3 regions of the Rhizobium sp. 05L429 genome follow, and region 1 is predicted to be linked to each of the others. Evidence: riboswitches for the same ligand, from Rfam matches in the RefSeq annotation. Region 1 holds a riboswitch; each other region holds the start of a gene.
The links. Region 1 has a riboswitch for cobalamin ahead of metE (5-methyltetrahydropteroyltriglutamate--homocysteine S-methyltransferase). Riboswitches for the same ligand answer to the same signal wherever they lie in the genome.
Positions count from the first base shown of each region.

Region 1 (5,581 bases):
AAGGCATCGAGGGCGGCGCGCAGCCGAGAATTGGCACCGCCGAAGCGGGAGGCGAACTGGTCGTAGTCTTCGGAGTGGGTGATGTTGAGACCCGACTTGCCGGCGAGCAGGAACTTGCGGGCGAAGGTCGGCATGGCATCATAGATGAAAACGGCATGGCCGCTTTCGGACAGCACTTCGGCAGCCGAAAGGCCGGTAGGGCCTCCACCGATGATCGCGATAGTCTTCTGTTCCATTACGCCTTCTTGGCGCGGCAGGTGATCTGGCGCAAGTCTCAGTGATGAGGATGGGCACACTTGCCGTGGTCGGCGAGCACCTCGATGACCCGGCACTGGTCGACGCGGCCATGGCCGCAGCCTTCGACCATTTGTTCCAGTTCGGCCTTCAGGGCGTTCAGACTGCGGATGCGCTGTTCGACTTCGATAAGGCGCGCCTTGGCGATGGCATCGGCGGAGGCACAGGACTGGTCCGGGTCGTCCTGCAGGTGCAGCAGCGTGCGGATCGCATCGATCTCGAAGCCGAGTTCACGGGCGTGACGGATGAAGGCGAGGCGGTTGAGATCGGCTGGCTCGTAGGAACGCTGGTTGCCCTCGCTGCGGCTAGGTGCCGATAACAGGCCGATGCCCTCATAATAGCGGATCGTCGGCACCTTGACGCCGCTTTGGCGTGCCGCCTCGCCGATGGTGATCTTTTTCATGATTTCCTCTTGCACCTCTAGTCGCTAGAGGATGTAGGAAGGAAGCTGCCTACAAGCAAGGATTTAGATCATGAGTGAAGCAGCACAGGCACGGTACCGGGTTGGCGGCATGGATTGCGCCGCTTGCGCGACGAAAATCGACACGGCCGTCAGGCGCATGGACGGGGTCGAAGATGTCGCCGTCTCGGTGACGGCAGGTACGATGACCGTGCGTCATGACGGAAGCAGCGACCTGAAGGCGATCGAGAAGAAGGTAACCGGCCTCGGTTATTCCGTTGCTCCGCTCAAGGGCAAGGCGCCCGTTCAGGAACCGAAGGGTAGTCATGATCACGCACATCATGATCACGATCATGACCATGCGCATAAGCATGAGCATCATGACCATTCCCATGAAGGCCATGATCGCGATCATGATCATGCTGGTCATGACCATTCCGATCACGGGCATTCGCATGGCGCGGAGGAAGTCGAAGGGCTGCATGGCCATGATCATGGACCGATGACGGGTCCGTGGTGGCAGAGCAAGAAGGGTCGGCTGACGATCTTTTCCGGCGTGGCACTGGTGGCAGCCTATGTGGTGGGCCATCTGGTGCCATCGATTGCTTCCTATGCCTTCATCATTGCCATGCTGGTCGGGCTGGTTCCGATCGCCAAGCGCGCCATCATGGCGGCGCTTGCCGGCATTCCCTTTTCGATTGAAATGCTGATGACAATCGCCGCCGTCGGCGCAGTCATCATCAATGCCGGCGAAGAAGCGGCGACGGTGGTCTTCCTGTTCCTTGTCGGTGAGCTGCTGGAAGGCGTTGCGGCCGGCAAGGCGCGCGCCAGCATCCAGTCGCTGACAACACTGGTGCCGAAGATTGCGCTGCTTGAAACGGGTGGCGAGGTGAAGGAAGTGCCGGCGGAAACACTCGCTGTGGGCTCCGTCATTCTCGTACGGCCGGGCGATCGGATTTCCGCCGACGGTACGATCCTGTCTGGTGAAAGCGCTATCGACGAAGCGCCGGTGACCGGCGAAAGCACGCCGGTGCGCAAGGGAACGGGCGAGACTGTCTTCGCCGGTACGGTCAATGGCGATGCCGCGCTGCGCATTCGTGTAACGGCCGCTGCTGAGGACAATACGATTGCCCGTGTCGTCAAGCTTGTGGAAGAAGCCCAGGAATCCAAGGCGCCGACAGAACGCTTCATCGACCGCTTCTCGCGTTATTATACACCGGGCGTTGTTGTCGTGGCGGCGCTTGTCGCGGCCTTGCCGCCGCTTCTGATGGGTGCGGCGTGGGGCGAGTGGATCTACAAGGGTCTTGCGATCCTGCTGATCGGCTGCCCCTGCGCGCTGGTCATTTCGACGCCGGCGGCGATTGCGGCCTCGCTTTCGGCGGGTGCGCGTCGCGGGTTGCTGATGAAGGGCGGAGCGGTTCTGGAGTCGCTTGGCAAGGTGACGGCCGTTGCCTTCGACAAGACGGGTACGCTCACCGCGGGTAAGCCGCAGGTGACCGATATCATTGCCTATGGACGTCCCGAGGCGCAGGTGCTGTCACGCGCCGCGGTACTGGAGCAGGGCTCCAGCCATCCGCTGGCGCTGGCGATCCTCAACCGGGCGAAGGCCGATGGTGTGCCGATGCCGCCGGCTTTCGAACTTGAGGCGCTGCCGGGCAAGGGTGTGACGGGTAAGGTGGGCGGCGAGACGCTCGATCTCCTGTCGCCACCGGCTGCGCGAGAGCGTGGTGCTCTGAGTGCGGAGCAGGATGAGCAGGTCGCCGTCCTGAACGGCGCGGGCAAAAGTGTTTCGGTGCTGCTGATCGATGGAGTCGCTGCCGGCCTCATCGCCATGCGCGACGAGCCGCGTGAGGACGCAAAGAGCGGCCTTGCGACGCTGAAGGCGGCAGGCGTGCGTGCCATTATGCTGACCGGCGACAACAAGCGCACGGCCGCTGCCGTTGCTGGTGATCTCGGCATCGACTGGCGCGGCGAGTTGCTGCCGCAGGACAAGCAGCGGATCGTCGGCGAATTGAAGAAGGAAGGGCTGTTCGTCGCCAAGGTCGGTGACGGCATCAACGATGCGCCGGCGCTTGCCGCTGCCGATGTCGGCATCGCCATGGGCGGCGGCACCGATGTGGCGCTGGAAACCGCGGATGCGGCCGTGCTGCACGGACGTGTCGGCGACGTTGCGCGCATGATTGACCTTTCGAAGCGGACGATGCGTAATATCTTCCAGAACATCACCATCGCGCTGGGGCTGAAAGCGGTGTTCCTTGTCACCACCATCGTCGGTATTACCGGCCTGTGGCCGGCGATCCTCGCCGATACCGGCGCGACCGTGCTGGTGACGATGAATGCGCTTCGCCTTCTTCGTATAAAGATATAAAGATTTCTTTATGTGATCTTGACGTTGCGATGCGGTGGGTGCATGCTTGCCGCATCGTTGGTTCTTGGGATCAGACAATCCCAAGCTAAGAGGGAATTCGGTGCGGCGATCGCCAAGACCGAAGCTGCCCCCGCAACTGTAAGCGGATAGACACCGTCCTTCGACGTCACTGGGAAGACGCCTGGGAAGACTGGATGGTGTCGATGACCCGCAAGCCAGGAGACCTGCCGCGATAGATAACGTCCACGGGCGGGGTGTCCCGGTGTGCCGCTTTGCGCGAGACGGCACTCCTGTGTCCGCATCTCGTCGATGCGTTGCGCCTCAGCCTTGCCCATAACCTTCGGGGTAAGGAAATGACCATCAAGACTGCCAATCTCGGCTTTCCCAGGATCGGAAAGCATCGCGAACTCAAATTCGCACTGGAAAACTATTGGGCCGGAAAATCCGATGGCGGCGCGCTTCTCGATGTTGCGAAGCGGTTGCGGGCCGAAAACTGGGCCTTGCAGAAAGAGAAGGGGATCGACGTCATTCCCTCGAACGATTTCTCGCTTTACGACCATGTGCTCGACACGGCCGTCATGGTCGGCGCCATTCCTTCGACCTATGGCTGGAAGGGCGGCCCTGTTGCGCTCGATACCTATTTCGCCATGGCGCGCGGCTCGACCGGCGATGCGGCGCATGCCGATTGCGGCCATCAGCACCATCACGGACATGGCGTGCCGGCGCTGGAAATGACGAAGTGGTTCGACACGAACTATCACTACATGGTGCCGGAACTCGGTCCCGATCAGTCCTTTGCGCTGACGGCAAACAAGCCGCTCGATGCCTTCATCGAAGCCAAGACCCTTGGCATACACACCCGGCCGGTCATCCTCGGTCCGGTCACCTTCCTGAAACTCGCCAAGGGAACCGATGACGGTTTTGCGCCGATCAGCCTGCTGGAGCGCCTGTTGCCGGTCTATGCGAGGGTGCTGGCGGAGCTGAGTGCTGCCGGTGCCGACTGGGTGCAGATCGACGAACCGTGCCTGGTGCTGGATCTAACGGGAGAAGAGCAGGCGGCGCTGAAACATGCCTATCGCGCGCTGCATGAGCTGGTGCCGAACCTGAAGATCATGCTTGCCACTTATTTCGGCGACATAGGTGACAACCTGCCGACGGTGCTTGCGCTTCCGGTCGCGGGCCTGCATGTCGATCTCGTTCGTGCTCCGCGGCAGATCGAAGCCCTTCTCGATGCGCCCGGCGACCTGACGCTGTCGCTTGGCGTCATCGACGGGCGCAATATCTGGAAGGCGGATCTGGCTGCGATCCTGAAAAGGATCGAGCCGCTGATCCAGCATTTCGGTGCTGACCGGCTGCAGATCGCGCCGTCATGCTCCCTGCTACATGTGCCGATCGATCTGGAGTTGGAAACCGGACTGGACGACGAGCTGAGGTCATGGCTCGCTTTCGCGACCCAGAAGCTGGACGAACTTGTAGCGTTAGGCGACCCCGGCACGGCTTCAGAGGTGATCGCGGCCGCGTCGCGAGCCGTTGGCTTGCGTGCTGCATCAGTGCGCGTGCATGACATGAAGGTCAGGCAGCGGGTTGCCGCAATCGACGAGGCGATGAAGACACGCAGCAGTGACTTTGCGGAGCGCACCGGCCTGCAGGATCGAAAGCTTCGGCTGCCGCTTTTCCCGACGACGACGATTGGCTCCTTTCCGCAGACGGCTGATGTGCGCAAATCTCGCTCTGCTTTCACAAAGGGGGCGATCAGCGAGGCGGATTATGATGCCTTCCTGAAGAAGGAGACCGAAGCGGCGATCCGCTGGCAGGAGGAAATCGGCCTCGATGTGCTCGTCCATGGCGAATTCGAGCGCAACGACATGGTGCAGTATTTCGGCGAGCAGCTTTCCGGCTTCGCCTTCACGCAGCATGCCTGGGTGCAGAGCTATGGTTCCCGTTATGTCCGTCCACCGATCATCTTCGGCGACGTTTCCCGTCCCGTACCGATGACGGTCGAATGGTGGCGCTATGCGCAGTCGCTGACGGAGAAGCCGGTGAAGGGCATGCTGACGGGGCCGGTGACGATCCTCAACTGGTCCTTCGTTCGCGACGATCTCTCCCGCGCCGATGTCAGCCGGCAGATCGCGCTGGCGATCCGCGACGAGGTGTTTGATCTCGAACAGGCGGGTGCGGCGATGATCCAGATCGACGAGGCGGCCCTTCGCGAAGGTCTGCCGTTGCGCAAAGTGGACTGGAAGACCTATCTCGACTGGGCGGTGGAAAGCTTCCGCCTGTGCTCATCCGGTGTTTCCGACGAAACCCAGATCCACACGCATATGTGCTACTCGGAGTTCAATCAGATTATCGACGCCATTGCGGCCATGGATGCCGACGTGATTTCCATCGAGACCTCACGCTCGAAGATGGAACTGCTGGAAGCCTTCCGCAGCTATAAATATCCGAACGAGATCGGTCCCGGCGTTTATGACATCCATTCGCCGCGCGTTCCCGATGTCGAGGAAATGGCCGAGCTT
Region 1 is NZ_JBFTNV010000040.1:29,205-34,785, forward strand. Features, by position in the region: gene AC1DNW_RS30700 (TIGR03862 family flavoprotein) at 1-236, opposite strand, end outside; gene AC1DNW_RS30705 (MerR family transcriptional regulator) at 275-697, opposite strand; gene AC1DNW_RS30710 (heavy metal translocating P-type ATPase) at 768-3,062, shown strand; cobalamin riboswitch at 3,103-3,308, shown strand; gene metE (5-methyltetrahydropteroyltriglutamate--homocysteine S-methyltransferase) at 3,416-5,581, shown strand, end outside.

Region 2 (5,581 bases), on a different contig from region 1:
TCTGCCAGGCGTCTGCCTCCGGGCCGGGGGCGATCCTGTGGCCGAAGGCGAGGTCAAAGGTTTCCGAGCGCTTCGACCAGTAGTCGCGGATCTCTTCCTTGAGATCGAAATTCACTCCATCCATGTCTTACCCCATCCGATACTGGATATGTGCGCGGCCATGCACGGGTGATTTTTCGATATGGGCGCGCACGCCGAAGACGCGGGCGATCAGCGCTTCGGTCAGCACCTCCTCGGGCGTGCCTGCGGCCACGACCTCGCCCTTCTGCAGCACGGCCAAGTGGTCGCAGAACATCGCTGCCAGATTGAGATCGTGCAGCGCGATGATGGAGGTGAGGCCGAGTTTGGCGACCAGGGCCAGGATATCGAGCTGGTGCTGGATATCGAGATGGTTGGTCGGCTCGTCGAGCAGCAGTTCGCTTGGGGTCTGGGCCAGCGCCCTGGCGATATGCACCCGTTGCCGCTCGCCGCCAGACAGTGTCTGCCAGAGCTGGCCGGCGCGTTCGCCCATGTCGACGCGGGCGAGTGCTTCTTCGACCGCGGCATCGTCATCGGGTGCCCAGGACGAGAGGAGGCCGCGATGCGGCGTGCGGCCGAGGCGGACGATATCGCGCACGGTGAGCTGCGTATCCGTCGTCGTCTGCTGCTCGACGAAAGCGATGCGGCGGGCAAGGGCGGCGCGCGAGAGGCCGGAGACATCATCGTCGCCGAGGCGGATGATGCCGGATCTGACCTGCCGCAGCCGGCAGATCAGGCGGAGCAGACTCGATTTTCCGGAGCCGTTCGGCCCGAGCAGGCCGAGCACCTTGCCCTTTTTGACCGATATGCTGACGCCATTGACGATGACGGTATTGCCGGCGGCATAGGTGACCTTGTCGACTGATATGCTCATGCGCTTCTCCGCACGCGATAAAGGATGATGGCGAAGGCCGGGGCGCCGAAGAGCGCGGTGACGACGCCGATCGGCAGGATCTGCTGCGGAATGATGATGCGCGAGACGATGTCGGCGCCGACCATGAAGATCGCCCCGCCAAGCGCTGTCGCCGGCAGCAGGCGGCCATGGGCTGGGCCGACCAGGAAGCGGGCGGCATGGGGAATGACGAGGCCGACGAAGCCGATGGAGCCGACCATGCTGACGACGCTTGCGGTCATCGTAGCCGTGACGGCGAGCAGGGTGAACTGCACCCGGCGCACGGCGATGCCGAGGGAAGCTGCGGCATCCGTGCCGAAGGCGAAGGCATCCAGCGCACGCACATGGGCAAGGCAGATGACGAAGCCTGTCAGTGCGACCGGCAGGGAGAGATAGACATCCGGCCAGCGCACGCCGCTCAGCGACCCCAACAGCCAGAAGAGCACGCCGCGGGCCTGTTCTGCATTGGCCGACGTGGTGACGATATAGGAGGTCAGCGCATTGAAGAGCTGCGAGCCCGCCACGCCGCAGAGAATGATGCGCTCGCTGGTGCCGCCCACACCGGCTGCCAGAATGCCGACCAGCAGGAAGGCAATGACGGCGCCGATGAAGGCGCCGGCGGAGAGGCTGAGCACGCCATAGCCGAAGCCTGATATCATGACGCAGACGGCCCCGGTAGAGGCGCCGGCCGAAATGCCGAGCACATAGGGTTCGGCGAGCGGATTGCGCAGCAGCGCCTGCAACACCGTGCCGCAGAGCGCCAGCGACGCACCGGCACTGGCCGCCACCAGCGCGCGGCTGAGGCGGTAATCCCAGACGATGCCCTGATGAATGCGGCTGAGTTCGAATGCCGTGCCGAACAGGCGGTTGGACACCGCCTTTGCCGTGGTGGCGAGAGGAATGGCGATCTCGCCTATAGACACGGCAAGGCTCACCACCAGCCCGAGCAGGACGAAGGCGGCGATGGTGAGCGCGGCGAGCGCCCACCATTTCCTCTGTCGCAAGGCAGCCTGGCTCACTGCGTCAGACCGAAGGACTTGATGCCCTTTGCGAGCGTTTCGATACCGTCGATCGTGCGGATCGTCGGGTTCATCGACTGCGCGTCCATCATGATGAAGCGCTTGTTTTTCACCGCATCGAGTTCACTGGTGACCGGATCATTCTCCAGGAAATCCACCTTCACCTTGGGATCGTCGGCGGCATAGCGACGGCGGTCCATGGTGGCTATGACGATGACAGCGGGATTGGCCTGCGCAATGGTTTCCCAACCGACGAGGGGCCATTCCTCTTCCGTGCTGACGACGTTTTTCGCGCCGAGCGTCTTCAGGATATAGGCCGGTGCGCTGTTCTTGCCGGCGATGAAGGCATCACCCTTGACCTCCTTACTGGAGAACCAGAAGACGACGGGCAGGTTCTTTGCGGCAGCGCCGGCAACGGATGCGGCGGCATCGGCCTCGCGCTTTTTCAGGTCGGCGATCAGCCTGTCGCCGCGGTCCTTGATGTCGAAGATTTCAGAGAGTTCGGTGATTTCCTGATAGATCAGGTCCATCGTGAACAACTCCTTGCGCACGCCATCACCGCCATCGGCGTTGATCTTGGCGACGCAATCGGCAGGCGCGACATAGGTGTTGATGCCGAGATCTTTGAACTGCTCGCGCTTGCCGACGGACCCCTGCGTACCGACATGCCATTCGAATTCGGCAGCCACCAGATCGGGCTCGACACCGACGACGGATTCGAAGCTCGGGTCATTGTCAGCCAGTCGTTTGATCCTGCTGTTGGCGTCGGCATATTGCGGCAGGACCGGGCCGACCCAGACGGCCGTGCCGGCGATCTTGTCGGCAAGGCCGAGCGAGAAGAGCACTTCGGTCATGCCTTGGCCGATCGAAACGATCTTGGCCGGTGCCTTGTCGAACGTGACCGGCTGGCCGCAATTGGTAAGGGTGAGGGGGTATCGGGTGGCGGCGAAGGCGGGGGCTGCGAGGCCGGCCAGGCAAAAGCCGGCGAGCCCGAGCGCAAGGGAAAAGCCTGGAAGTAACTGGCGCATTGGAAACTCTCGATCGGAAGGAAAAGGGCTAGCGGACGCCGGCGCGCGCAGATGCGTGAGCCAAGCGTGGAGGGAGAGGGCTAGCGGCGGGTGGTCCAATCGGGACGGATCGCATGCGGCAAGCGGCAGGGATTAAGGTCAATCATGTCTGCTCCTTGTCCGGGCATCCCCGCCCGGCTGATTGGATCGTGATTGACGGCAGGTCTCCTGGCTCACGGATGTCAGTCGGTCATCTGCCTTCCCGCGCTTTCGCACAGTGGCATGGCCCTGAGGCCTTGGAGTGACCGGCTCGCTTGTCATGTCCTGATATGAATGGCGCACCATACATTCCGGGATATAACCAGCAATCCGCTTACAGTTGCGGGGGCAGCCACGGTCTTGGTCCCTTTTGGGTCGTCCGCACCGTGTTCCCTATTAATCCCCTCGAAGCTCTCCTCGGGGAACCGTCGTCCTGATCTATGACGCCGCCGTGGGCGACGTCAAGCACCGGATGCAAAGTGTCCCGGGTCCGGAGCCGCTCAGTGGCTGGCGCCCGAGCCGCCGGCGGCGACGAGCGCGAAGGGTTGGCCGTCGACGGGGATCGTGCGCGTTTCCTTCAGCGTTTCGCTACTGACGAGGCGGATCAGGCTGTGGCGAGGATCGGTGATGGCGATATTATCGCCGGCCACGGCCAGCCGCGGCCGCGGATCGCGCCAATGCCCATCCTTGCTGTAGGGCTCCGTGACGGTTTCCGATCTGACGATCTCGCCCTTCACCGTATCGAGCAGGTGCAGCTTGCCGTCCTCGGTGAGGATATAGGCATTCTGGAACCGTGCCGGATCGAGCACGAAATCGACGCGGCGGGTCGGAAGGTCTATGACGCGGTAGGGTGTTTCGGTGCTGTCGGGATCGATCAGCACCACCTTGTCCTCCCCGTAATTGCCGAGGAAGAACTGCATGGAGCGCCCGCCGAGCAGGGTCGAGACCTTGCCTTGCGGCAGCGACGCGCCATAGCCGAGCATCTCCAGTTTGGGGCCTTTCGTGCCGCCGGGGCGGGCGACGAGCACGCCTTCCTCGCAACCGAAGGCGACGAGGCGGGCGGAGGTCGCCTCGCCATGCAGGCCGGTGCAGGGCGCGACATCGCCCACCTGTTGTCCGTCACGGTCGAGCACGCGCAGGCCAAGGCGCGGCGGCAACTCGCCTTCCTTGACCGGCGCCTGCATGTTCGGCACTGAAACCAGCAGGTGATTGCCCATCGGCACCGCGACGCCGTGATGGGCGGCGATGGTGTTGAAAGCCTTCGGCTCCGGCTTTGCCTGCAGCAGACTACTTTCCCTCAGGAGATCGAAGCGGTCGGTGCGGTCGTAGAAGATCGCCACGTCATCGCCATGCGTCACGACATGGCCGGGCTTCTCGCCCTTTATCGTCGCGCCGATCAGCTTCGGCGGCGTCACTTCGAGATCGCGATGCTCCCCATGATCGGAAAGGACAATGCCGGTATCGATGACATGAACGATATTCTCATCGCCCTGGACCGCAAAGACCGTGCGCCCGGTGTCGCTCAGCGACAGGGCGGCATAGCCCTTGAGATCGAAGCGACCGATCTGTCTGCCGCTCGCAAGATCGATGGCGCGGACGACCGGCAGGCTGTGATCAGCCACGAAAAGCCGCCAGCTTTCCTGCTGTTCCTCCTCTGCGCGGGAAGCCGATGGCAGGGCGGCGGAGGTGAGCGCGGTGGCGACTGCGAAGACAGCGAAAAGGCGCCGGGACATGAAATCTCCTTTAATGTAATAACATTACATCTTCGTTGTTATAAAGTTACATTTGCCTTGTCCAGTCCTGGCTGTCGGATTTTTGGGAAATTAGGGCGCTGGCCTCGTTTGATGTTTGGCCGGCTTTCATCGTGACCGGATCGCAACGTCAAGCACGGGCAGTGAGAACTGTTGCCGGTGGAGGGGAACGTCGGCTGCAGCAGGCGGCGCGACGGCCGCCTCGCTGCGGTGATGTTTTGCAATCAGTTCTTCGGCGCCGACAGTTTCTGCATGACCTCGTCGAGATTGAAGCTCGCGGGCTTCTGACGGACGGGGAATTCCGCGAAGCTTTGCAGCCATTTCCCGACGATCGCCTGCGAGGGAACGATGACGAAGGCGCGGTCGAAGAACCATTTTTCGTATTCGATGGATTCGTCGCCGCGTTCGAACGGGTCGGCCCGGAGATTGAAGAGGAGCGGGGCCCTGAGTTCGGTGAATGGCTGGCGCCAGACGCCGATGCCCGTGTGATCCTGCGACTTGAAGACGACCTTCCAGTTCAGCACGCGGACGGCGACCAATTCGCCATCGTCGTTCCAGTAGAGGAAATCGCGGCGCGGCGTCTCGTTTACGCTTCCAGACAGGAAGGGCATGAGATTGTAGCCGTCGAGATGCACCTTGAACGTCTTGGTGCCGGCGGTATAGCCGGTCAGGCATTTCGCCACGATATCCGGTTCGCCTGCCGCCGCGCAGAATGTCGGGATCAGGTCGTAATGCGAGAAGGCCTCGTTGTGGATCGTTCCGGGCTTGATGACACCAGGCCAGCGAATGCATGTGGGCACGCGATAGCCGCCTTCCCAGTTGGTTGCCTTTTCTCCCCGGAAAGGCGTGGTGCCG
Region 2 is NZ_JBFTNV010000011.1:178,717-184,297, reverse strand. Features, by position in the region: gene AC1DNW_RS14430 (methyltransferase domain-containing protein) at 1-124, opposite strand, end outside; gene AC1DNW_RS14425 (ABC transporter ATP-binding protein) at 128-892, opposite strand; gene AC1DNW_RS14420 (iron ABC transporter permease) at 889-1,929, opposite strand; gene AC1DNW_RS14415 (ABC transporter substrate-binding protein) at 1,926-2,957, opposite strand; cobalamin riboswitch at 3,138-3,420, opposite strand; gene AC1DNW_RS14410 (metallochaperone AztD) at 3,476-4,708, opposite strand; gene AC1DNW_RS14405 (arylsulfatase) at 4,951-5,581, opposite strand, start outside.
Region 2: it holds a riboswitch for cobalamin, as region 1 does, so the genes downstream of both, AC1DNW_RS14415 (ABC transporter substrate-binding protein) here and metE (5-methyltetrahydropteroyltriglutamate--homocysteine S-methyltransferase) in region 1, are expected to answer to the same signal.

Region 3 (5,581 bases), on a different contig from region 1:
GATCAGATACCCCCAGAGCGCATTGAGATCATCGAGCGCCACATTCGAAAACGGCGTCAGCCCCGCATCCGGCCGCGCATCCCCCGGCAGCACCGCAATCAGCGCCCCGTTGCGGGCGGCAACCGCATGCAACGCCTCCAGCGCATAATGGAAATAGCTCGCCCCACCCAGCGCCCGCACGATGATCAGCTTCGCATGCCGCGCCGTGCGCTCGATATAGGTATCGACCGACATCGGATGCTTCAGGCTCATCAGGCTCGCAAGCCTCAGCGAATGCCCCGTCACTCCGCCGCCATGAGCCGCGGCGATTGCCGCAAGCTCGGTGTCGGCGGCAGAGAGGAACAGGATATCGCCCGGCGACTGGCCGAGGTCGATGGCCTCGTCCCCGTCGCTGATCGTTCCCTGTTGAGCCAGAAGCAGATGCATCGAAACTCCTTAGACCAGCGCCACGATCGCCTTGCGCACCGCGTCCTGATCCATCTCGTGCAGGCCGATGACGACGAGGCGCGTGCTGCGTGCTTCGCCCGGCGCCCAGGCGCGGTCGAAATACTGGTCGATGCGGGCACCCACGGCCTGCAGCTGCAAGCGCATCGGCTTGCCGGAGACATCGATGAAGCCCTTGAGGCGCAGCACGTCATGCTCGGCGATAATGCGCTTCAGCTTCTCGACGAAACCTGATGTATCGGCGATAGCGCCGAGCTCGACGACGAAACTGTCGAATTCGTCGTGATCGTGCGGCGTACCGTCCTCATGCTCCAGCTCGTGATGGGACTTGCGGTTGACGATATCGTCTTCCGTGCCGATGCCGAGGCCGAGCAGCACGCTTGCCGGCACGTCGCCATTTTTCGCTTCGATCATCACAGGCTTGCGGGCGATGCGCGAGGCGACTTCTCTTTTCACACGGCTAAGGCCGTCAGCGTCGATCAGATCGGTCTTGTTGAGCACGATGAGGTCGGCGCAGGTCAGCTGATCCTCGAAGAGCTCCTCGATCGGGCTTTCATGATCGAGCGATTCATCCTCGACGCGGCGTGCATCGACGGCATCATGGTCATCGGCAAACCGCCCGGCGGCGACGGCCGCGCTATCGACCACGGTGATGACGCCGTCAACGGTGACTTCGCTGCGAATATCCGGCCAGTTGAAAGCGGCTACCAGCGGCTGCGGCAAAGCAAGACCCGAGGTTTCGATGACGATATGATCAGGGCGCTGCTCGCGCTCCAGAAGCTTCGTCATGGTCGGAATGAAATCGTCGGCCACCGTGCAGCAGATGCAGCCATTGGTGAGTTCAATGATATCGTCCTCGGTGCAGTTCTCCGCCCCGCAGCCCTTCAGCACATCACCATCGACGCCGAGATCGCCGAACTCGTTGATGATGAGCGCAATCTTCTTGCCGCCGGCATTGGTGAGCAGGTTGCGGATCATGGTCGTCTTGCCGGCGCCGAGGAAGCCGGTGATTACGGTTGCGGGGATTTTCTGCTGCATGGAACTAACCCTTCATTTTCAGCGGCAGTCCTGCCGCGATAAAATAGACATCCGCGGCTTCTGCCGCGATCATTTGGTGCAGCCGGCCGGCATGGTCGCGGAACTCCCGCGCCATGCGATTCTCGGGCACGATACCGAGACCGACTTCATTGGAAACGATGACGAGCCGCGCCTTTGCCGTAGGAAGCCAGGTGGCAAGGGCGGCGGACTGGGCGGCGATATCGCGCTCGTCCATCATCAGGTTGGTGAGCCACAGTGTCAGGCAGTCGACGAGAACAGCCCTGCCCTCGCCGTCGATGGCGGCAAGGCGTTCGGTCAGATCCAGCGGCTCCTCATGCGTGGTCCAGGAAGGGCCGCGGTCGGCCTTGTGCTGGTCGATGCGCGCCCGCATTTCGTCGTCCCAGGCGCGGCCGGTGGCGATGTAGTGGCGGTCGAGGCCGCTGGCTGTCACGAGGTTTTCGGCAAAGCGGGATTTGCCGGAGCGGGCACCGCCGAGGATGAAGGTGGCGGTCATGCTCGGACGACCCTCGCAGAAAGCGCCGAACACAAGCAAAGCGTCAAATGACAGGAGTACCCTGCGGCCCCCTCATCCGACCCTTCGGGCCACCTTCTCCCCGCGGGGGAGAAGGGGAAACCCCACCGCACCACCAGAGGCAGCGCTGAATCATATCCTTCAGCCAAGACAACCTCCGTGCTGGCAGCGGGTGAATACCCAGAATGGGCATTATGCCCGGCACGGATGGCAGGTCTCCTGGCTCGCAGTTGTCGGCGGCGACCGGGGCGACCGTTTACGGTCGCCCCTGATCGTGCCAGCGGATCTGCCTCGCCTTCCCGGCTGCATCTCGTGAAAAGGCGGACGATTCGTAGAATTGGAGGCGTCCTGCCCCGGCTGATCACGATGCATTTCCAGTGGCTTTTCCGGCACCTGTCCCGCCTTGCCCGCCTGCACCACGCAGGCTGCCGACGCAGCAGTCGAAATGCCGGATGGAAGACCCTGACTGCTCTACAGTCGCGGGGTCGGCTGTGATGAAAGCGCCCGGTTTGGGTCCGCCCCGTCACATTCCCTTTTCATCCGGAAGGCGTAACGCCGATCCGGAACCATCCATTATGTCTATTCATGGTTAGGCCCCCGCCCCCGCCATGTCAATTGGCGCACTGGGTGCATACAGCCCTCATCTCGACTTAGACTACAGATATTATCGTCTTTAATCAAAGGCTTACGTCACAAAAACTTTACGGCCCGGCCGGTATTTCGCCGCAATTGCCGCTCATGCGGATGGCGGCCCCGCCCTTGACCTGCACTCCTGCTGCCTAGTTTCCCCATGATGCTCTCCCGAATGGATATCCGCCGCCTCGGCCCTCTTGGCACAGTCCTCGATCCGGGACGCATGCGCGCGCTCGTCCGACATAGCGAAATGGGCATGGTCTTTGCCGGCGCGCTCGTCGGTATCGCCTCGGGGCTTGCGGTCACCGCCATGAGCTACGTCTCGGAGGAGATGCACAGGCTGATCTTCGGCATCGACGGCACGACGAGGCTCAGCGCCTCGCAGATCGACAACAAGTTCCTGCTGATGGCCGCCCCGGTTGCCGGCGGCATGCTGCTCGGCCTGCTCATCTTCATTCTCGCCAGATGGCGCAAGAAGCCGATGGTCGACCCGATCGAGGCGAATGCGCTGCATGGCGGCCGCCTGTCGCTGACGGACAGCATCCTCGTCGCCATCCAGAATCTTGTCTCCAATGGTTTCGGCGCATCTGTGGGGCTGGAAGCGGGCTATACGCAGCTTGCCGCCGGCATCGCCTCGAAATTCGGGCTGAAGCTGCAGTTGCGCCGCTCCGACATGCGCGTCCTCGTCGGCTGCGGTGCGGCGGGCGCTATCGCTGCCGCCTTCAACGCGCCGCTGACGGGCGCCTTCTATGCCTTCGAGCTCATCATCGGCACCTACACGATCGTCTCTCTGACGCCTGTCGTCGTCGCCGCTCTTGTCGCTACGCTGGTCGCCCGTCTGCTCTCCGGCAGCGATTTCATCATCGATGTCGGCAGCTTCGGCGCGGTCGCCCCGGCCGATTACGTTCCGGCGCTGCTGCTTGGCGCGGTCTGCGCCGGCGTCGGCATCCTCATCATGCAGGGCGTATCCTTCGTCGAGGAGCTGGCGCGCAAAAGCTCCATCGCACTGCCCTTCCGCCCGGCGCTCGGCGGCATCGTCGTCGGCCTCCTGGCGCTGGTCTCGCCGCAGGTGCTGGCCGCCGGCCACGGCGCGCTGCATCTGAACCTCGCCCATGAGATCACCATCCCGGCACTCATCGGCCTGTTTCTGCTGAAATCGGTGGCCTCAGCCGTCTCGATCGGCTCCGGTTTCAGGGGCGGCCTGTTCTTCGCCTCGCTTTTCATGGGTGCGCTGCTTGGCAAGCTCTTCGCCTACTCGGCTCCTTATTTCGCCGATGCAAGCCTGACGCCGGTTATCTATGCCGTCGTCGGCATGAGTTCGCTGGCCGTCGCCGTCATCGGCGGGCCGTTGACCATGACCTTCCTGGCGCTGGAGATCACCGGCGACTTTCCGATCACCGCTTTGGTGCTCGCCGCCGTCATCACCTCCTCGCTCGTGGTGCGCACGACCTTCGGCTATTCCTTCGCCACATGGCGCTTTCATCTGCGCGGCGAAAGCATCCGCAGTGCCCATGATGTCGGCTGGATCCGCAACCTGACCGTCGACAAGCTGATGCGATCGGACGTGAAGACGGCAAAACCCGGAATAACGCTGGACGAATTCAAGCAGGCCTTCCCGATCGGCTCGACGCAGCGCGTCATCCTCGTGGAAGAAGGTGACAAATATGCTGGCCTCGTGCTGGTACCGGAAATCTACGCCAACCCCACCAGCGCGCAGGACGAAGCCCAGCAGCTGACCGATTTTATCCGGTATAAAAACGACTTCCTGCAGCCGCAGATGAACGCCAAACAGGCGGCTGCGATCTTCGACAAGACCGAAAGCGAAGCGCTTGCCGTCGTCAACAACCTCATCGAGCGCAAGGTAATCGGCCAGCTCAGCGAAAGCCACACGCTGCGCCGCTACAGCGAAGAACTCGACCGCCGCCGTCGTGAGGTCTCAGGCGAGATCTGAGGCATTTGCCGCTGAAGTCAGAAACACGCCGCCATTAGAGCTACGCATCAAACTTTCTGAAAATCGATTCCGATTTCAGGCCACTGCCGTAGTAGGTACCGCGAGCTTGAACACGTCCGCCCTCCTCGAAACGCCGCGCAATTCGAACGATCCCAGATGTTCGCAGGCGACACCGCAGGCGGCCGCGAAGCTTTCCGACATCAGAAGGGGCTGGCCGAGTTCGCCGCAGAGTTTCTCGAGCCGCGAGGCCTCGTTGACGGCCCTGCCGATCACGGTGAAATCAAGCCTGCCGCGAGCGCCGACATTTCCGTAAAACACCTCGCCGAGATGCAGGACGACGTCGACGCCGATATCAGGCCCGCCCTCGCGCATCCGCCGACGATTGAGCGCCTCGTTTGCCTCCAGAACATTTCGGGTCGAGGCGAGCGCAGCCATGCAGGCCTTCTCGGGATCCTCGCCGTCTTCACCGCCTGTCGGAAAGATCGCCAATACGCTGTCGCCCATGAACTTGAGGATCTCGCCGGAATTTTCCTCGACATGGCGGCCGATCAGCTCGAAATGCTCGTTCAGAAACCCGGCGATCTCACCGGGTTGATAGACTTCGGTCAACGCCGTGAAGTTTCTGAGGTCAGCAAGCAGGATCGCGGCATTGATGGCGCCTCCCGTTCCCCTCTGGACCTCGCCCGCAAGGATGCGCGCACTCGTCTTAGCGCCTGTATAGACAGCAAGGATGTCCGAGGCGGTTCTCGATGCCGCGATGCGGTAGCAGGCAAGCCCCAGTGCCGGGAAAAGCTTTGCGATGATCGTCAGCTGATCGTTGGAAAATCCGCCCGGCCTGTCGCTTGTCAGGGACAGGCTGACCCCGCGCAACGCGGCCTCCTTCGGAAACTCCAGCAGGCTGACCAGATGATCCGTACCGCCGCCAAGCGCGAATTCTGCAAGCTGCGGATAGTCGTCGACACCCTCCCCCTTGGCAAGGATCC
Region 3 is NZ_JBFTNV010000014.1:15,928-21,508, reverse strand. Features, by position in the region: gene cobN (cobaltochelatase subunit CobN) at 1-426, opposite strand, end outside; gene cobW (cobalamin biosynthesis protein CobW) at 436-1,482, opposite strand; gene cobU (bifunctional adenosylcobinamide kinase/adenosylcobinamide-phosphate guanylyltransferase) at 1,487-1,996, opposite strand; cobalamin riboswitch at 2,452-2,600, opposite strand; gene AC1DNW_RS16450 (chloride channel protein) at 2,808-4,598, shown strand; gene AC1DNW_RS16445 (adenylate/guanylate cyclase domain-containing protein) at 4,674-5,581, opposite strand, start outside.
Region 3: it holds a riboswitch for cobalamin, as region 1 does, so the genes downstream of both, cobU (bifunctional adenosylcobinamide kinase/adenosylcobinamide-phosphate guanylyltransferase) here and metE (5-methyltetrahydropteroyltriglutamate--homocysteine S-methyltransferase) in region 1, are expected to answer to the same signal.